2 regions of the Mycobacterium sp. 663a-19 genome follow, and region 1 is predicted to be linked to the other one. Evidence: predicted binding sites of a transcription regulator. Region 1 holds the regulator's gene; the other holds the start of a gene.

What was found. The regulator LexA, encoded in region 1, represses DNA repair genes until DNA is damaged. The targets are predictions, from matches to a motif close to CGAACANNTGTTCG.
Region 2: a site for LexA is predicted at 8,365-8,378, ahead of OQ968_RS10865 (HNH endonuclease signature motif containing protein). Genes of this name have one in related genera too.

The regions. Positions count from the first base shown of each region.
Region 1 is NZ_JAPJAV010000010.1:110,005-120,115, reverse strand. It holds gene OQ968_RS18510 (acyl-CoA dehydrogenase family protein) at 1-426, shown strand, start outside; gene OQ968_RS18505 (hypothetical protein) at 892-3,078, shown strand; gene lexA (transcriptional repressor LexA) at 3,123-3,827, opposite strand; gene OQ968_RS18495 (LysM peptidoglycan-binding domain-containing protein) at 4,154-4,648, shown strand; gene nrdR (transcriptional regulator NrdR) at 4,806-5,270, shown strand; gene OQ968_RS18485 (peroxynitrite isomerase) at 5,319-5,804, shown strand; gene OQ968_RS18480 (PhzF family phenazine biosynthesis protein) at 5,816-6,502, opposite strand; gene OQ968_RS18475 (alpha/beta hydrolase) at 6,536-7,567, opposite strand; gene OQ968_RS18470 (PAC2 family protein) at 7,604-8,578, opposite strand; gene OQ968_RS18465 (trypsin-like serine peptidase) at 8,788-9,609, shown strand; gene sthA (Si-specific NAD(P)(+) transhydrogenase) at 9,610-10,111, opposite strand, start outside.
Region 2 is NZ_JAPJAV010000005.1:69,167-79,277, forward strand. It holds gene OQ968_RS10825 (Gfo/Idh/MocA family protein) at 1-325, opposite strand, end outside; gene OQ968_RS10830 (FAD-dependent oxidoreductase) at 466-1,680, opposite strand; gene OQ968_RS10835 (arylsulfatase) at 1,705-3,315, opposite strand; gene OQ968_RS10840 (class I SAM-dependent methyltransferase) at 3,341-4,159, opposite strand; gene OQ968_RS10845 (amidohydrolase family protein) at 4,182-5,450, opposite strand; gene OQ968_RS10850 (class II aldolase/adducin family protein) at 5,454-6,224, opposite strand; gene OQ968_RS10855 (class I adenylate-forming enzyme family protein) at 6,211-7,833, opposite strand; gene OQ968_RS10860 (hypothetical protein) at 7,939-8,259, shown strand; gene OQ968_RS10865 (HNH endonuclease signature motif containing protein) at 8,392-9,756, shown strand; gene fadD1 (fatty-acid--CoA ligase FadD1) at 9,773-10,111, opposite strand, start outside.

The DNA of each region.
Region 1 (10,111 bases):
CTGCCGCAGGAACGGATCTCGATCGCCATCATGGCGGCCGCCGCGATGGAGGCCGTGCTGGAGGACACGCTGCGATACACCAAGGAGCGCAAGGCCTTTGGCAAACCCATCGGCAGCTTCCAGAACAGCCGCTTCGTGCTGGCCGAGCTGGCCACCGAGGCCACCGTGGTGCGCGTCATGGTCGACGAGTTCATCCGGCTGCACCTCGAGGAGAAGCTGACCGCCGAACAGGCCGCGATGGCCAAGTGGTACTCCACCGAGAAGCAGGTCCACCTGATCGACCGCTGCCTGCAGCTGCACGGCGGGTACGGCTACATGCGCGAATACCCGGTCGCGCGTGCCTATCTCGACGCCAGGGTGCAGACGATCTACGGTGGCACGACCGAGATCATGAAGGAGATCATCGGGCGCAGCCTCGGGGTCTAGCCTCCGCGGCGGCCCCGTCGGCGCGCCGTTGGCGAACGCAATCGTGTTGACAGGCAACGACTCCGTCGTCGCGTCGTTTGGTCCGCGGCAAATTCGCGGGCAAATTCAACCGTGCGCCGATCGGTGTTTTGGCCGGGTATATCCAGCTTCGATCGACGGCCTCGCGTACCGTCGGCGCATGCGTTTTGCTGCCCGCACTCCGGCGATGCCGCGCGACCTGTGGACCGAATGGTCGCGACATGGCTGTGGCCCCGCATCATTTCGACATCGGAGTGATATCCGTTTTCGTAAAATTCGTGATTTGGCTTCGAATTCTCCGGTTGCTGGAGCAAAGTTATGCGAGCCCGGCGATAACGCGTACCGATGCGGGTTGCCAACTCGCGGTGGGGGTATCACCCGCTCGCAGGGTCTGCAGGGTGCGGGCATGGCCGCAACAAGGGGCATATCCGTCGGCTGGGAGGCTTGGTGAAACCGCAGAGAGGTCCACTGCGCAGGCTGTTCGGGCGCGCGCTGGTGAGCATGGCGGCCGCGGTGGTGGCCGCGGCGTTCCTGGCGCCCACGGCCTCGGCGTCCCCGATCGGCGACGCCGAGGCGGCCATCATGGCGGCGTGGGAGAAGGCCGGCGGCGACAGTTCACCCCTGGGCCCCAGGAAGGGCGACGTCTACCCGGTCGGCGACGGGTTCGCGCTGGACTTCGGCGGCGGCAAGATGTTCTACACCACCGACACCGGCGCCAAGTTCGTCTACGGGCCGATCCTGGACAAATACGAGGCGCTCGGCGGCCCGGCCAACAGCGACCTGGGATTTCCGACCATCAACGAGGTCCCCGGCCTCGCCGGGCCGGACAGCCGGGTGGCCACGTTCTCCGCCAGCGACAAGCCGGTGATCTTCTGGACGTCCGAGCACGGCGCCTTCGTGGTGCGCGGCGCGATGAACGCCGCGTGGGACAAGCTCGGCAGCTCGGGCGGCGTGCTCGGCGCCCCGGTCGGCGACGAGACCTACGACGGCGAGGTCACCTCGCAGAAGTTCACCGGCGGCCTGATCTCCTGGAACCGGAAGACCAAGGACTTCAGCACCACCCCGCCGGTGCTGGCCGACCAGCTCAAGGGCCTGCAGGTGGCGACCGATCCCACCGCGGCGATCAACATGGCGTGGCGCGCCGCGGGCGGCGCCTCGGGTCCGCTGGGCGCCAAGCAGGGCGGCCAATATCCCATCGGCGGCGACGGGATCGCCCAGAACTTCGCCGGCGGCAAGGTGTTCTTCAGCCAGGCCACCGGCGCGAACGCCGTCGAGAGCGACGTGCTGGCCAAGTACGAGTCGCTGGGCGGGCCGGTCGGCAGCGACCTGGGCTTCCCGATCGCCAACGAGTCCGACGGCGGCGTCCCCGGCAGCCGGGTCTCCGCGTTCGCCGCGGCCGATAAGCCGGTGATCTTCTGGACGTCCCAGCACGGCGCGTTCGTCGTGCGCGGCGCCATGAAGGCGGCCTGGGACAAGCTTCGCGGCCCCGGCGGCAAACTGGGCGTGCCGGTCGCCGATCAGGCGGTGGACGGCGACGTGATCTCCCAGAAGTTCGCCGGCGGCAAGATCTCGTGGAACCGCGCGAAGAACACGTTCGCCACCGAGCCGTCCAACCTGGCGCCGCTGCTGTCCGGCCTGCAGGTGTCGGGCCAGAACCAGCCCAGCGGCGCGGCGATGCCTCCCCACGCCAAGAAGTTCGCCTGGAACTGGTGGTACCTGCTGGCGCTAATTCCGATCGCGGCATTGTTCGCGGTGTTGGGGTATGTGGTGGTCGGGGCGCGCCGCCGTCGCACGGCCCGGGAGCTCGCCGCCTACGAGTTCGACCGCGACGTGGACGTCGGTGGCTACGACGCCGACGACAGCTGGGGCCACGAGGAAGCCGATGTCGCCGCCGAGCACTATGGCTTCGGCGAGCCGCGGCCCTCCGAGGAGGAGCCGGTGGGCGCCGGGTCGGCGCGGGTCAGCTGGTCGCGGGGCGACGAGGCCGGGGACGAATACGGCGGCGAATGGCCGTCCGGGTCCAGGGAGGATGAGCAGGAGGACCCCGACGCGGTCGACACCGATTCCATACCCGTTGTCGCGGAAGGTGTTGTGGCGCAGGGTGTTCGGGCCGAGCCCGAGCATCCCGAAGCCGCCCCCGAAGACGTCCTGGAAGCCGCCTACCCCGATGAGGAGTACCCGGAGGCCGCCGACATCGAGGCCGCCTACCCGGACGTGGCCGTTCCGCATGCCCCCGCGGATGCCGCCCATCCGGACGAGGCCTACCCCCCGGCGGCGCCCGAGGCGGTCGATTCGGGCGCCGGGTACCCGGACGTCGCGGTTCCGCACACGGCGCCGGATGTCGCAGCGCCGGGCGCCGTCACGCCCGCCGCCGCCCCGCGGTCCGGGCGGCACGCGGCCGTCGACACCGAGGAGGAACCGGCCGGCGCGGGACTGGGCTCACCCGGGCGCCCGACCATCCACCTGCCCCTGGACGACCCGTATCAGGCGCCCGAGGGATATCCCATCAAGGTCAACGCCAGCTTCGGCCTGTACTACACCCCCGACAGCGGGCTCTACCAGGACACGCTGGCCGAGCTCTGGATGTCCAGCGAGGAAGTCGCCCAGGTCAACGGCTTCACCAGGGCGGACTGACCCGCGAACGTCTCAATCTCGTTGCCGCACAATAAGATTCCGCGTCAGATCTTGCGAATCACCGTGACGACCTTGCCGAGCACGGTCGCGTCGTTGCCCGGGATCGGATCGAACGCCGGGTTGTGCGGCATCAGCCACACCTGACCGCCCGCGCGCTTGAACGTCTTGACGGTGGCCTCGCCGTCGATCATGGCGGCGACGATGTCGCCGTTGTCGGCGACATTCTGCTGCCGCACCACAACCCAGTCGCCGTCACAGATCGCGGCCTCGACCATCGAGTCGCCGACGACCTTGAGCAGGAACAGCGCGCCCTCGCCGACCAGCTCACGGGGCAGCGGGAAGACGTCTTCGACCGCCTCCTCGGCCAGGATCGGCCCACCGGCCGCGATGCGCCCGAGCACGGGCACGAAGGTGGGTTCCGGCAGGGCGTCCGAGCCGGCGACGTCGGTGACGGGCACCGCGACGGCCGGGGTGTCCTCGACACCGCGGACGTCGACGGCCCGGGGACGGTTCGGGTCGCGGCGCAGGTACCCCTTGCGCTCCAGGGTGCGCAGCTGGTGGGCCACCGAGGACGTCGACGTCAGGCCGACGGCGTCACCGATCTCCCGGATGCTGGGCGGATAGCCGCGGCTGGTCACCGACTGCCGGATGACGTTGAGGATGGTGCGCTGCCGCTCGGTAAGCGATGGATCCACGGAATGCAACCGGCCGGCCGCGCCGGCGGCTGAAGTGTCGTTGCTGTCGCTCATGGCACTGAATGTAGCCGCCCGGCGGCCGATAATCAAACATGTGTTCGAGTCGCGTGTCGCCCGGGCCGACACCGGGCCGGAACAAGGCCTAAAGACCCTAGGGATGGTGCGTCAAGACCCTACGGCGGGTGAATTACACGTGTGTAACTTTTGCGGGTATCGGGTATTTGTGCTGCATGTCAGGAGGAGGCACCGACGCGGTTTGTCGGTGGTGTGGTTTAGCGTTTGGCTCGTCCGACACGCTTCGCTCAAATGTTCGGGTTTCGAACGGGTGAGCGAATATAGTCGAACACACGAGCGAGGACCAGTTGACCGGAGGAACGCACATGACAGTCATCCACACACTCTCGCCGCGCACCAGCGGCATCCGGCGCCCGGCCGGGGCGCCGGCCGACGGGCCTCGCCACCAGGGGGAGCGCCCGGTCCGGCCCCGCCGTCCGGGCAGCTCACGGCCCGCCGGGGCGCCGCTGCGCTACCACGGCACCGGCGTCGCGATGTCGGTCGCGCCGCATCGCAGGCGGCCCGTCACGATGCTGACCACGGTCGGGCTGGCGCTGCTCGCCGGCGCGATCACGCTGTGGCTCGGCCTGGTCGCGAACCTCGGCCAGCTGGCCAACGGCGACTCCGGCGGTTCGGCCGCCCCGGTGCCCGACAAGCTGGCCGTCGTGCGCGTCGAGGCCGGGGAGTCCCTGCAGGACGTCGCGCACCGGGTGGCGCCGGACGCGCCCGCTCGCCAGGTTGCCGACCGGATCCGCGAACTCAACGACCTGAACTCGCCGGCGCTGGCCGCCGGGCAGACGCTGATCGCCCCGGTCGGCTGACGGCGCCCCGGTGCACTGCGAAAGCCGCAGCGGGCCAAGGCCGCTCGGTCCTCGCGGCGACGGGCGCGCGCGCACCGCGGTTGCGTTGGCCTCCCGGGGCGGCGCACGGGTACGCTCGGACTGTTCCGCGAGGTGTCAGCACGGCGAAGGAGCGGCCATGCACTGCCCGTTCTGCCGGCATCCCGACTCCAGGGTGATCGACTCGCGGGAAACCGATGAGGGCCAGGCCATTCGGCGCCGCCGGTCCTGCCCCGAATGCGGCCGCCGGTTCACCACCGTGGAAACCGCGGTCCTGGCCGTGGTCAAGCGCAGCGGGGTGACCGAGCCGTTCAGCCGGGAGAAGGTCATCAAGGGGGTCCGCCGCGCCTGCCAGGGCCGCCAGGTGGACGAGGACGCACTCAACCTGCTGGCCCAGCAGGTCGAGGACACCGTGCGGGCCGCCGGTTCGCCGGAGGTCCCCAGCCACGAGGTCGGCCTGGCCATCCTCGGGCCGTTGCGCGACCTGGACGAGGTGGCCTACCTGCGATTCGCGTCGGTGTATCGGTCGTTCTCGTCGGCCGACGATTTCGAGCGCGAGATCGAGGCGCTGCGCGCGCACCGCAAGGTGTCCACGCCGAGCTGACCCACCGGCGTCCCGGGGGCCAGTGCCCGCCGGACTACGCTGTTTTTCATGCCTGCCGACTTGCATCCCGATCTCGAGGCCCTGGCGCCACTGCTCGGCACCTGGGCCGGTCGAGGCGCCGGCGAATACCCCACGATCCAGCCCTTCGAGTACCTCGAGGAGGTCGTGTTCTCCCATGTGGGCAAGCCGTTTCTGGCCTACGCGCAGAAGACCAAGGCGGTGGCCGACGGCAAACCCCTGCACGCCGAGACCGGCTATCTGCGGGTGCCGCAGCCGGGTCAGGTCGAGCTGGTGCTGGCCCACCCCAGCGGCATCACCGAGATCGAGGTGGGCACCTATTCGGTGACCGGCGGCGTCATCGAGGTCGAGTTGTCCACCACCGACGTCGGATTGACCCCGACCGCCAAAGAGGTGTCCGCGCTCGGACGCTCCCTGCGGATCGACGGCGACGAGCTGTCGTACTCGGTGCGGATGGGCGCCGTGGGGCAACCCATGCAGCATCACCTCTCCGCGACGTTGCACCGCAAGGCCTAAACCGCGCGCGCTCAATTCACCTGTGTCACACCGTCGTTGACGACGCGCCCGGCCACCCGCACCCAGCCCTCGGGACTCCAGATGGTCTCGATCCTCGACCCCTTGCCCTGCGTGATGTGCAGGTCGCGGCTGAGGTGGTCGGTGATGCGGATCGCCGCGGAGCCCGTCGCCTCGTCTTCCGGCACACCGAGATTCGCGGCGAACATGCGGGCGCGCAGTGACCCGGCGGATTCGTCGGTCCACGCCCACAGGTAGTGGGCGGTGTCGTCGGGATAATCGGCGGGGTCGGCGGCCAGCAGCTCGTCAACCGAATCGAGTTCGTGGACGAACAATTCGGGGGCCCACTCCGAGCGCGCGCTGATGACCGTGAGGTCGCCCTCGTAGCCGACCTGCACCACGCCGGCCGGCACCCGCAGCGTGTTGATCGGCGTGCCCCGGTCGCGCAGCCACCAGGAAACGCCGACGGTCGGATGTCCCGCGAACGGGATCTCGGTTCGCGGCGTGTAGATCGTGGCGTGCGCGGTGGTGGAGCCGGCGGCGGGCAGATCGACGAATATCGTTTCGCTGTAGCCCAATTGGGTGGCCAGCCGCTGCCGGTCGCGGGGCTCGACCTGGGCCGCGTCCACCACGCCGAGCGGATTGCCGAAGTTGCGGTCCGGATCGGTGAACACGCGCAGCACAGTCACGTCGATACCCATGGACCGACTGTACGACCCAGGGGCAAGCGATGATCAGGTGGCGCTGCGTTCGTCGGAGCCCATGGCGTTGAGGACCGCGACGCGGGTGCCGGCGGGACCGGTGACGGTCCGCTCGCCGCTGCCGGTGCGGAGCAACTCGCGCAGCGCGGCCGGGTCGTATTCGGCGGGCTCGGTGGTGTCGACGAAGCGCTGCACGACGTCGATGAAACGGGCCGGGTCGTCGTGGAAGGGGAAGTGGCCGGAGCGCTGGAAGATCTCCAGCCGGGAGCCGGGCATCGCGGCGTGCGCCATGTGGGCGTGCCGGACGGGGACGACGACGTCGCGGCTGCCCCAGATGATCTGCACCGGGATGGCTTCGGTCAAATAACATCGGTCCAGCATGGTGACGATCTGTCCCCGCCAATCCACCACGGCCCGCAGGGTGCGGCTGAACGCCGCCGAGGCCGTCGGCTCGGGCAGGTCGTCCAAGATCCGCAGCACGTTGGGCAGGTCACGCCCCAGGTCGGTCGAGCCGATCGCCAGGCCCGCCAGCCGCCCCGCCAGCTGAACTGCCGGCAGCACCAGGGGCAGCCGCAGCAGGGCCAGGGCCTCGCTGCCCATCGGCAACGAGGCCAGCCGGAAGACGACGTTGACGTCCTTGGTGACCCCGCCCGCGGCGACCAGGATCAGCCGGTCGACCAGATGCGGGAACTGGTAGGCGAATTGCATCGCCACCCCGCCGCCCAGCGAATGACCCACGATGGTAACCCGCTCGATGTCCAGCACGGACAGCAAGTCGCGCATCCCGTTGGCGTAGGCGGCAACCGAGTAGTCGGCGCGCGGCTTGTCGGACTGCCCGTGCCCGAGCAGGTCGGGGGCGATCACCGTGAACCGCTGGGCGAGCTTGGCCTGCACGGTGTTCCAGGTGGTCGAGTTGTCGCCGATGCCGTGGATCAACAGCAGCGCCGGCCCGGACCCGGCGACCCGGAACGCCCGCTTGTACCCGTGGATGGTCCGGAACTGCAGGGTCGGCGCGGTCACTTCCCGCACCGGGCGAAGATTGCTCTTGCGTTTCCGCTCAGTCATCCCCGCCCACCTAGTCGTCGAGCCGGTTGCGAGCGGTCAGGCCGAGTCGTCGTCCTCGGACCTCTTCTCGGCCTGCTGGGCCAGGAACCGCTCGAACTCTGCGCCAATCTCGTCGCCGCTAGGCAGGTCCTCGTCGCGAGTCAGTAACGACCTGTTCGCCTGAGCGTCGATGAAGGCATCGTACTGGCGCTCGAGGGCGGCCACCACTTGGGCCACCTCCGCGCTGGCCTCGACCTGCTCGTCGATCTTGGCTCGGATCTCCGCCGCCGCCTCGGTCAGCGCCGACAGCGGGAGTTCCAGCGACCCGGTCTTGGCCACCTGCTCGAGCAGCGCCTGCGCCGCGGCGGGGTAGTCGGTCTGCGTCAGGTAGTGCGGCACGTGCACGGTGAACCCGACGACCTCGTGACCGTGCTGGGCCATCCGGTATTCGAGCAGGTTCGACGCGCTGCCGGGGACCTGGATCTCGGAGATCCACGGCTGGAAATCGGCGATCAACTCCCTGTGGTTGGAGTGCGCGGTCAGGGTGATCGGCCGGGTGTGGGGGACCGCCATCGGGACGGTGCCCAGGCCGATGGTCTGCCGCACGCCGAGGCGCTCGGCCAGCAGGCGCACCGCGGTGACGAAACGCTCCCACTTGAGGTCGGGCTCCATACCGGCCAGCAACAGAAACGGGGTGCCGACGCTGTCGCGCAGGGCGTACAGGCTCAGCTCCGGATCGTCGTAGTCGGTGAAGTGATCGGTCTTGAATGTCATCAGCGGCCGCCGCGAGCGGTAGTCCAGCAATTCGTCGATCGCAAATGACGCGACCAGCTCGGTGTCCAGCGCCGCCTTCAAATGGGTGGCGGCCAGCCGTATCGCGTGTCCGGCGTCGGAGAACCCTTCCAGGGCATGGACCAGCACCGGGCCGCGGCCGTCGGACGTCGACAACTGCGGTGCCGGGAACTCGAGCTCGTACATGCCGGGCTGCCCTGGCTGGTACAGCCCGTCGTCCCGGTTTTGATCGTGGGCCATCGGGTTGCCTCCTTTCGGGGGTTTCTCCAGGGTGCCCCTACCAGTGTCCCCCAAGTCGATGGGCACCAATAAACGAAACGCAGTGGCGCCGGAACGTAATCTCGGCGGCACGCGCGCGCCCCGCGCGGAGTTTGCCGGCAAATCTACCAACACCCGGCGTCGCGTCGAATTGTGCTTGCCAGTGCGCCGTCAGGCATGATTGCAGTCAAATGCGCGTGCCGATTGTGTTGCTGTGTCCGGTGATCGGGGTGGCGGCGTTGCTGACGTCGTGCAGCCGTCCCGCCGACCCCGCGGCGAAACCGACCGTGTCCGTGCCCGTGGCCACCGGGCCGTTGGTGCAGCGGCTCAGCCAGCCCCAACAGAAGTCCGTCGCGGCCCAGGTGGACCCGGACCGCCGGGTGGGGGCCGTCTTCATCGACAAGGGGCCGCTGCATGTGTGCACCGGGTCGGTCGTGCACTCGGCGACCGGGAACCTGATGATCACTGCGGCGCACTGCCTGGCCGGGGCCGCCCAGCTGTCCTTCGCGCCCGGCCTGATGGGCGATCCCGCGCCCGCGAACGTGTGGAAGGCCGACGCCGTCTACCTCGATCCGCGCTGGCTGGCCAGCAAGGACCCGCACGCGGACTACGCGATCGCGCGGGTCAGCAACGACGCCGGCGTCTCCGTCGAGTCCCACGTCGGCCTGGCGCTGACGCTGGGCACCGCGCCGCCGCCCGGCAGCCACGTCACGGTGATGGGCTATCCGGCCGGCGTGGGCGGCTCGCCCATCGGCTGCCAGGCCACCACGTCGATCAACGACGCCGGGTTCCCCTCGCTGGTGTGCGAGGGGATGGTCGACGGCACCAGCGGCGCGCCGTGGGTCAGCGGCACCACGCTCACCGGGCTGATCGGTGGTTTCGAGCGCGGTGGCTGCGCGGCGAACGTGTCGTACTCGGCGCCGTTCGACGCGCAGACCACGCAACTGCTGGCCCGCGCCGAGGCGGGCGGGCCCGGTGACCCGGTGCCCAACGACCTCGACGACAGCTGCTGATCAGCGGCGGAACTGGGACAGCTCCCGCATCTTGTTGGTCACGTCGAGCGCGGCGACCTTGTAGGCCTCCGAGAACGTCGGATAGTTGAACACCGCGTCGACGAGGTAGTCGACCGTCCCGCCGCAGCCCATCACGGCCTGCCCGATGTGCACCATCTCGGTGGCGCTGGTGCCGAAGATGTGCACCCCCAACAGTTTTCGGTCGTCGGTGGACACCAGCAGCTTGAGCATGCCGTAGGAGTCCCCGGCGATCTGGCCGCGGGCCAGCTCCCGGTACCGGGCCACCCCCACCTCGTAGGGGATCGCGTCCTTGGTCAGCTCCACCTCGGTGGCCCCGACGTAGGAGATCTCGGGAATCGAGTAGATGCCGATCGGCTGCAGCTCGGTGATGCCGTCGCATGCCTCGCCGAACGCGTGGTAGGCGGCCAGCCGCCCCTGTTCCATCGACGTCGCGGCCAGCGCCGGGAAGCCGATCACGTCGCCGACGGCGTAGATGTGCTCC
Region 2 (10,111 bases), on a different contig from region 1:
GTTCGGCAATGTCGCGGGCTTCGGCGGCGTTGGCGGTGAGTGGCTTTTCGCACAGCACGTGCTTGCCGGCGGCCAGAGCGGCGCGAGTCCACTTGCCATGCAAGCCGTTCGGCAGCGGGATGTAGATCGCGTCGAGATCGGGATCGGCGATCAGCTTGTCGTAGTCGTCGTGCACCCGGGCGATATTGTGCTTGGCCGCAAAGGCTTGCGCGCGCGACGCATCCCGCGCCGCCACGGCGGCCACCACGACGTCGGCGTTCTTCCTGGCCGGGTTGACGAGCGCCATCGGTGCGATGCGGGCGGCTCCCAGAATGCCGATCCGCAGCCGGGCCCCACGATCAGACCGATCAGACACGAATCCGACGCTAGCACTTGGCCATATCCGCCGCGCGGCATCGCCGAAACCGACGTTAGCGTGCGGCTCACTCGCAGTTTTCCACGCCATCGTCGATCTCGGCGGCAGCGTCAGCGACGCGCGAATGCGGGCGCGTGCTCGGGACGGACCCCGACGCCGACGAAGTACGCGGGCACCACCGACAGCCACGGCAGCCGCTGCATCAGGCCCAGCAGCGCGTCCGGCGGGGTGGGGTCCGCGCCGCGAAGCAGCGGGCCGAGCAGCGCCCGCTGCAACATCATTTGCACCGCCTGGGTCACCACCGTGGGAAAGACGCGGCGCCGCCGGACGGCGGCCAGGTCGCGATCTGTGACCCGGTGCCGCCGCAGCGGTTCGGCCAATATCGTGGCGGCCGCGACGGCGTCTTGAACCGCCAGATTGATGCCGACACCGCCCAGCGGAGACATCGCATGCGCCGCGTCGCCGATGCACAGCAGCCCGTCGGTGTGCCAGCGGCGCAACCGATTCACGTGGACGTCGAGGTGTTTGACGTCGTCCATCGAAGTGAGCGCCGCCACCGACTGGTCCGCATCGGGCAGCAGCGCGCCAATGTCGCGCCGGAAGGCCTCGATGCCGCGCGCGCGCAACTGCGCGTCGGCCCCCTTGGGCCCGAGGTAGGCAATCTGGTCGTAGCCTTTGCGCGGGATCATGACGAGGGCCTTACCCGGGGCCAGGCGAGGCAAGAAGGTGAATTTCTCGTCGCCGTCCCGCGGCAATCTGAACCACCACACGTCGAAGTTCACCGGGAATTCTCGGGTTTCCAGTCCGGCCTCACGCCGCGCGATCGACCACCGACCGTCGCACGCCACCGTCAACTCGGCCCGCAGTTCACCCGGGCCGTCGGGCCCGTCGTAACGCACTCCGGTGACCTTGGCGCCTTCCCGCAGCAACCCGGTGACCTCGGTGTTCATCCGCAGCGTGAAGCTCGGCTCGGCCTGGGCGGCCTCGGCGAGCAGGTTCAGCAGGTCCCATTGCGGCACCATGGCGATGAAGGGATGGGGCTGGCGCAACCGCTCGAAGTCGACGTACGTCACCGAGCGGCCATTCGAGTCGATCCGGGCCTTGCGGACCTCGCTATAGCCCAACTGCGAGAAGCGTTCCCACAGGCCCAGCTCGTCGAGCAGCCGAAGCGTGGTCGGGTGCACTGTGTCGCCGCGGAAGTCGCGCAGGAAGTCGCCGTGCTTCTCCAGCAGGGTGACGTCCACACCAGCCCGAGCCAATAACAGCCCGAGGACCATCCCGGCCGGGCCGCCCCCGATAACCGCGCACGTGGTTCTGTCGACCATCAGCGCTCAGCGTACGTGGTGGTCTCAGCCGAGCAGTTGCGTGTCGATCTCGAAAACCGAGACGGGATCCAGGATCACGCCGGTTTCCTCGACGTAGCGGTCCCACAGCTCGAGGAGTTCGGCCAGCTTGTCCGGCCGGGACGCCGCCAGGTCGACGATCTCACCGGGGTCGGCCGACAGGTCGTAGAGCTGCCAGGCGCCCGGGCCGTACGGGGCGGGCAGATGCAGCGCCTTCCAGTCACCCTGGCGGATGGCGCGGCGGCCGAACAATTCCCACCCGGTGCCGGCGGCGGCGGCGTGTACCGCCTCGGCGGCGCCCGACAGGTACGGGACCAGGGACTCACCGCGCATGGGTTCGACCCGACGGCCGCGGTAGGCGGTGCCGGGATGCGCGGTGCCCGCGAGTTCGAGCACGGTCGGGGCGATGTCCATCACCGTCGCGAAGGCCGTGCCGATCTGGCCCTGCCGTTGGAAGCCGGGCCAGGTGATGAACCCGACCACCCGGATCCCGCCCTCGGTGGTGAACGCCTTGTGCAGCCGCGACGGCGCGGTGGCGGCCTGGGCCCAGCGCGGCCCGTACCAGATGTAGGAGGTGGGCCGGCCGAGGTTGTCGAGGCTGTTGTCGTAGTACTGCTCGATCTGCGCGGCGATCCGGGGCCCATGCAGCGGCATCGCCTCGACGATCGCGCCCTCGGCGCCGTTGTCGGACAAGAAGATCACCACCGTGTTGTCGAGCTCACCGGTGCCGGACAGGTAGTCGATCACCCGGCCGATGTTCCAATCCATCCGGTCCACCATCCCCGCGTAGACCTCCATGCTGCGGGCCGACCGCGCGCGCTCGTCGTCGCTCATGTCGGCCCACTCCGGGGCGCCGTCAGCGACGACGGGGTGCGCGGCGACATCGGGCGGGCACAGGCCGAGCCGCTCGAGCGCCGCCAGGCGCGCCTCGCGCAGGGCGTCCGGCCCGGCGTCGTAGCGGCCGCGATAGGCCGCGACGGACTCGTCGGGCGCCTGCAGCGGCCAGTGCGGCGCCTGGAAGGGCAGGTAGGCGAAGAACGGTCTGTCGTCATCGGCGGATCGCTCGCGGAGGTAGCGCAGCAGGGTGTCGGCGTAGAAGTCCGAGGAGTAGAAGTCGTCGCCGACCGTGACGAAGTGGTCATCCTCGGTGTAAAGCCTTGGCGCGGGCGGGAACCCGCCTGCGGCGGGGCCGTAGTGGCTGGCGCCGGCGGGCAACAACGCGAACGACCGCTCGAATCCGCGGGCCCACGGCGAGGTCTCGATCGTGTCGCCCAGGTGCCACTTGCCCGACATGAGCGTCAGGTAACCGGCGTCGCGCAGCAGCTCGGGCAGCGCCACCACCCGATCGTTCAGGTGGCCCTCGTAGCCGGGTGCGCCCCGAAATCCGGGGATCGCGACCTCCAGCATCGTCCCGATGCCGGCGATGTGGTGGTCCGTTCCGGTCAACAGCATCGCCCGGGTGGGCGAGCAGGCCGGCGCCGAATGAAAGTCGGTGAGCCGGATCCCGGCGTGGGCGAGCCGGTCGAGGTTGGGCGTGTTGATTTCACCGCCGAAGGCACCGATGTCGGAGAACCCCAGATCGTCCGCCACGATCACCAGGAAGTTGGGCCGCGTCACGGTGAAGCATCCTGTCATGAACGGCTCAGAATTCGAAGCGGTTCAGCAGGTCGTACGTGCGGCCGGGAGTCGCCCACGTCAACGCGTAAATCAACCGCACCGGAGTCGATTTGATCTTTGTGTAGCCGGTCAGCGCCGGCGATTGTTCGAGGAATCGCAGCTTGGGGTTCCACGTCTCGATCTCGCGCGCGTCGCGGATGCCCCACTTGATGATGCCCCTGGTGAAGACCTTCGACAGCTTGGGCGCCAACGCCGAGAGCGTGTCGAAGTGCAGTTCCCCGTGGGTGAATCGGTCGGTCAAACGGTCCAGCAACTGCCGGACCTCGCTTTCGGTCAGGTACATCAGCAGGCCCTCGGCGACGACGAGTGTGGGACGACCGGTCGGGATCTCGTCGAGCCACCCCGGATCGGTGACCGACGAGCCGATCATCCGGTACCCCTCGGTGTCGTCGTACAACCGGCGGCGCAGCTCGATGACGCTCGGCTGATCGACGTCGAACCACAGCACCGACGGCGGCACGCCGATCCGGAATGCGCGGCCGTCGAGCCCGCAGCCCAGGTGCAGCACCACCGCGTCGGGATGGCGCGCCAGGAAATCGGCGGCCCAGTCGTCGAGCTGCTTGGCGCGCAACGCGACCAGGTACTGGTTGGACGCCGGCAGCGAGGACCGATGTATCCGTTTGAAGTCGTAGTCGATGCGGTCCACCGCCTCCGCGGCGGCGCGGTCGCCCAGAATCGGGTGCTGCGAACGGCTTTCATACGCCCGCAGGTACAGGGTTACCAGGTTCGTCCACTCAACCGAGCCCCAGCGGACGGAATTGAAATCGACCTTGGCCGTCGTCATGCTCCCCCTCCTGCACGAGTGTTCAGAATGCGTCGGGATCCCGCTGCACTTCGACCGGCACCGGGTGCCGGTACAAACGCGAGGCGTTCTCCCAGGTGAACTTGCGGATCGCATCCTGCGGCAGGTCGCCGATCTCTTCGTGGATCGTCTGCTGAGTGTGCGGCCAGGTCGAGTCGCAATGCGGATAATCGGCTTCCAGCATGATGTTGTCCACACCGATCCGGTCGCGCTGCACGAAAGACGACTTGTCCTCCACCGCGCAGAACCAGAAGTTGCGGGTGAAAACCTCTGCGGGAGTGAGGCTTTCACCGAGCGCCTGCCAGGTGCCGTACATCGCGTGATAGCTGAGCATGTGATCGAGGCGGTCGAGCAGCCCCGCGACCCAGCCGATTCCGCCTTCCGACAAACAGATCTTGAGATCCGGAAACCTGCTGGGCAGGCCGGAGTACAACCAGTCGACCGCCGCCGAGATGGCATAGGCGAAGAACAGCACGCCCTGCACGTCCGGCGGCGCGTCGTCGGTGGTCGACGGCGACGAGCCCGAGGAACCGATGTGCAGGTTCACCACGGTGCCGGTTTCGGCGCACGCCGCCATCATCGGATCCCAGTGGCCCGAATGGATACTGGGCAGTCCGAGCATCGCGGGATTCTCGCTGAACGTCACCGCATGAAACCCGCGCTCGGCGTTCTCGTAGATCATCCGGGCGCCCAGCTCCGGATCCAGCAGCCACGGCAGCTGGCAGGGGATGATCCGGTCGGGATACGACCCCGCCCACACCTCGAGGTGCCAGTCGTTCCAGGCCCGGACGGAGGCCAGCGCCAGGTCACGATCCTTGGTCAGCTGCTGCAGCCGCTGGCCGGCGAAGCCGGGCAGGAACGAGGGAAAGTTGAGCGAGGCGTAGATGCCGTTGAGATCCATGTCTTTGACGCGTTCGTGAATGTCCCACGCGCCCTTGCGCATCTCGTCGAACCGGACCGGCTCGAAGCCGTACTCCGCCACCGGCCGTCCCACCACGGCGTTGAAACCGACGTTGGGCAGTACCTGCCCGTCGTAGACCCAGGTCTGTCCGCCGTTGTCGGTGTCGACGACCTTCGGCGCGCGGTCCGCGAGCCTGCGGGGCAGGCGCCCGGTGAAGGTGTCCGGCGGCTCGACGATGTGGTCGTCCGCCGAGATCACCGTGTAGCGCCGTGGCGCCCGGGGCGGGTCCGGAAGGAACGTGACGGAGCGGTCCGCGCCCGTCTTGGCGGTGGTGAAGTTCGGGTTCGCGGCCAACTCGTCGATGGATTTCATGATTCACCTGAGCACGTCGGGATCGGCCTTGATGGTCATCCGGGCCGCGCCCGCCCAGTACACGTCGGCGGCCCGCTCGATCAGCGACCGCTGCATGCCCGCCATGTCCGCCCAGTTCATCTTCACCGGTTCCTTGCCGGTGAGCATGACGTCGTGGGCCAGCTTGCACACCCGCTCGATCGACGCCGCGCGGTAGACGGCCTGGGCCAGGTTGGTGCCGGTCGCGATGACGCCGTGGTTGGCCAGGATCGTCAGGTTCGCGCCGCCGATCCGGGTGGCCAGCTCCGCCGCGCGCGAGGGGCCGTCGATTTCGCCGTCGTAGGTGTCGATCAGGCACAGGTCGTCCAGGAACAGCGACCCGGTCTGGTGCACCAGGTCGGGCAGCCTGCCGAGCGCGGCGAGCACACAGACGTAGTGGGGGTGGTTGTGGATGACCACGCGGGCGTCTTCGCGGACGCGGTGCAGTTCGGTGTGGATGTGGATCGCCGGCGTCACGTCCCAACGGCCCCGCACCACCCGCGCGTCGCTGTCCACCACGCAGATGTCCGAGGCGGTGAGCTCCTGCCACCACAGCCCCCACGGGTTGACGAGCATGTCGGTCTGCCCGTCGGGCTGCCAGGTGATGTGTCCGGCCATGTTCTCGGCGAACCCGATGCCGGCCAGGTGGCGGAAGGCCACCGCGAGCGCCTGCTCGTCGGACAGGTCCGGGATCGGGGGCACCACCGACGGCGCCCACACCTCCAGGCCGCCGGGTCGTGCGTCACGAGCGTTCATGATCGGTCTCCATCCTTGCTCGGATATCTTGGCGGAGCTCGCCTTTGGCGATCTTTCCCCCGGACGACCGGGGCAGCTCGTCGACAACGATGAGCCGCTCGGGCAGCAGTTCCTTGGAAACCCCCAGCGCCAGCAGGTGACTGACGAGTTCGGGCAACTCGATGGCCCGCGAGTCGGTGAGTTCGGCGTAGAGGCAGACCTTTTCGCCGAACACCGGATCGGGCATGGCGACCGCGGCCGCCAGCGCGATCGCGGGGTGCGTCATCACCGCGTCCTCGACCTGGGCGGCGCTGATGTTCTTGCCCCCGCGCAGGATGAAGTCGGATGTTCGGCCGGTGACGCTCAGATAGCCGTCGGCGTCGATCTCGGCGATGTCGCCCATGCGCATCCATCCGTCGCTGGTGAACAGCTTGTCGTGGTCGGCGCCGCGGAGATAGCCGAGGCTGGTCGCGGGGCCGCGGCAGGCGGGTTGGCCTCGCCCCGTGTCGGTGACGTCGTCGTCGCCGTCGAAGAGTCGAACCGCCATCTCGGGGACGATCCGGCCGCAGGTGCGGAGCCGGCGTTGCAGCGGGTCGTCCAGCGTGGTCCCGCTGAGCAGCCCGGTCTCGTTGGAGCCGTAGAACTGCAGGATCCTTGCGCCGGTGAGTTGCTCGAACTCGGCGGCGGGCCGGTACGGTAACGCCTCGCCGCCGGCGAACACCACCCGCAGCGTGCTGAGGTCGTAATCCCGGCACGCGGCGTCGGCCATCAGCATCGTCAATTGCGTGCTGACACAACATAATACGGTGACCCGGTGCCGGGCTATTGCCTCACACGCCGCCTTCGCCGTGAAACGGTCCAGGATCACCGCGGTGGCACCGAGGTAGATCGGGGTGCTGTGGCTGGTCCATATCCCGAAGCCGAAAGGCATCGGGATGACCGGCAGGAAGACGTCGTCCGACGTCAGGTGCCCGTTGGCCACGGCCTTCTGGTGAAAGTAGTACCAGCGATTCTGGGTGTGCACGACGCACTTGGGCAGGCCGGTGGTCCCGGACGTGGAGTTGATCAGGAAGACGTCGTCGGAGCCGAGCGCGGATTCGGGTGGCAGGGGTTTGGGCTCGACATCGACGTTCAGGCGCGGGGCGCCGGCGGGGTGACCGAGGACCATCGCCTCGACCGAGGACTGCGCCGCGGCCTGCGTCGCGACAGCGCGGCGCTGGTCGTCGCTGATCAGGACCTTGGGTCGCGCGTCGCGCAGGATCGCGGCGGCCTCGCGGGCGCCGGCGCGCGCGCCGATGCCGACGACGACGGCACCGCAGCGTTCGATCGCCACGAACAGCACGTGGATAGCGGCGGAGTCGCCGTGCCACACCGCGACCCGATCGCCTCGCGCTATGCCGACGCCGGCGAGTTGTTCAGCGAGAGTGGTTGCCGCGCCGTCGAACTCGCGCCACGTCAACGAGAGGCCGGGGTGGTCGACATAGGCGGGGTGGTGCGGCGCCCGGACGGCGTTGCGGCGTACCGCGTCCGACAGCGTCGAGTCGGACCACCAGCCGGCCGCACGAAACCGGGCCCGGTCCTCGTCGGTGAATGCCGGCGAGCCCACGGTATCCAGCCCGCCGGCGCTCATCCCCAAATCATAGGAAGGCGCACGCCGTCGCCCGCGGTGAGGACGGGTTTTGGGATCGGTAGCGGCATCACAGGTTTTCACTTGCGTGCAAGGAGGAAGCCTGGAATGAAAACGAAGGTCGTGGTCCTGTTGTCCGGGGCTCTGATCGCGATGCTGCTGCTGTCGCGCTATTTCGCACTGAGCCGGGCGGGCATGCCGCTGGGATGGATGCTGTATCTCGGGTTGCCCATCACCGCGGTCGGCGTTCTGTTCGCGCTGCGGCTGATCAACCTCGGCGCGGGCTGGGGCACCACGGGCGACCACCTCGAGCACAGGCCCCTCCACGCTTCCGAGCGCCTGAAGGAGCTTCAGGCCCTGCGCGACAATGGCGCGATCTCGGACATGGAATACAGCGCGCGGCGCCTGCAGATCATCTCCGAGATGTGACCCCACGTCACGGTTGCGTTTCTCGCCGGAGCTGTGACCTGGCCGGCGACGAGTTATCCACAGTCAGCGCTTTATCCACAGATTGCGCGATTGGCGATGTCGATTCGCACAGGTGTTCGATAGATTGGGGGCATGGGTGCGGGCAGTCGTGAGGAGATCGTCGAGGCCTTCGGCGCGCTCGACACCGCCCTGGACCGCCTGGGCGAGTTGTCCTTTGAGGTGTTGACCACCCCGGAACGACTGCGGGCCCTCGAACTGCTCGAATCGGCGGCGCGGCGGCTGCGCGCCCCGCAACACACCTTGATCAACCAGATCGGCGCCCACGCCTGCGCCGAAGAGCTGGGCGGCACCCTGCGCACCGCGCTGGCCGAGCGGCTGCGCATCACCCGGGCCGAGGCCGGGCGGCGCATCGACGACGCCGACGACCTGGGTGAGCGCCGCGCGCTGACCGGCGAACCGTTGGCGCCGCGGTTGGCCGCGACCGCCACCGCCCAACGCGCGGGCCTCATCGGCGACGGGCACGTGCGCGTGATCCGCGGCTTCTTTGCCCACCTGCCCGCCGAGGTGGATTTGTCTATCCGGGAGGCCGCCGACGCGGATTTGGCCAAGCACGCCGCCCACTACCGCCCCGATGAGTTGGCCCGCTACGCGCAGCGGATCATGGACTGGCTGCACCCGGATGGCGACTTCAGCGACACCGAGCGGGCCCGCAAGCGCGGCATCAGTTTGGGCGCCCAGGAATTCGACGGCATGTCGCGGATCAGCGGCATGATCACCCCCGAGCTGCGGGCCGCGATCGAGGCCATGTTGGCCAAGCTGGCCGCCCCCGGCGCCTGCAACCCCGACGACCAGACCCCGATCGTGGATGCGGCCCCGGATGAGGAGGCGGTGCGCCGCGATCACCGCACCGCAGCCCAGCGCAACCACGACGCGTTGCTGGCCGCCCTGCGTGGCTTGTTCGCCTCCGGAAAGTTGGGGCGGCACAACGGGTTGCCGGTGTCGATCATCGCGATGGCCACGCTGCGGGAGTTGGAGGCCGCCACCGGCAAGGCGCTGACCGCCGGCGGCACCCTGGTGCCGATGGCGGATGTGATCCGCTGGGCCGGCCACGCCCACCACTACCTGGCGCTGTTCGATGGCGCCAAGCCGCTGGCGCTGTATCACACCAGGCGGTTGGCCTCCCCCGCGCAGCGCATCATGCTGTACGCCAAGGATCGCGGGTGCAGCAGGCCGGGTTGTGATGCCCCGGCCTATCACAGCCAGGTCCATCACGTAACAGGATGGACGAACACGCGGCGCACCGACATCACCGACCTCACCCTGGCCTGCGGCCCGGACAACAGGTTGGTCGAGAAGGGCTGGACCACCCGCACCAACACAAGAGGCGAAACCGAATGGATACCGCCGCCGCATCTCGACCGAGGCCAGCCCAGAACAAACAGCTTCCACCACCCCGAACGATTCCTGCGCGGCCAAGACGACGACGAACCCCATTGACGCTTAGTCGGCCGCCCTACCCGTGCAGCGCGTCCTCGACCACCACGCTGTAGCTCGTCCCGCGCGCCGGGCGCGCCCACAGCACGCCGCCCTGGGCGCTGATTCCTGCGGCGATCAGCTCACGTTTGAGGATCTTGTTGGTCGCCGTGGCCGGGAGGTCGTCGTTGATGCGCACGTAGCGCGGCCACGCCTTCGGCGACAGGTCCGGTTGCGCGGCCAGGAACTGCTCGAGATCGGCTGGCCGCAAATCCATCCCGCGGCGAATCACGAGCGCGGCCATCACCTGGTCGCCGACGTGCTCGTCGGGCACGGCGTAGACGGCGACCTGCCCGACCTGCGGCAGCCGCTCCAGGAT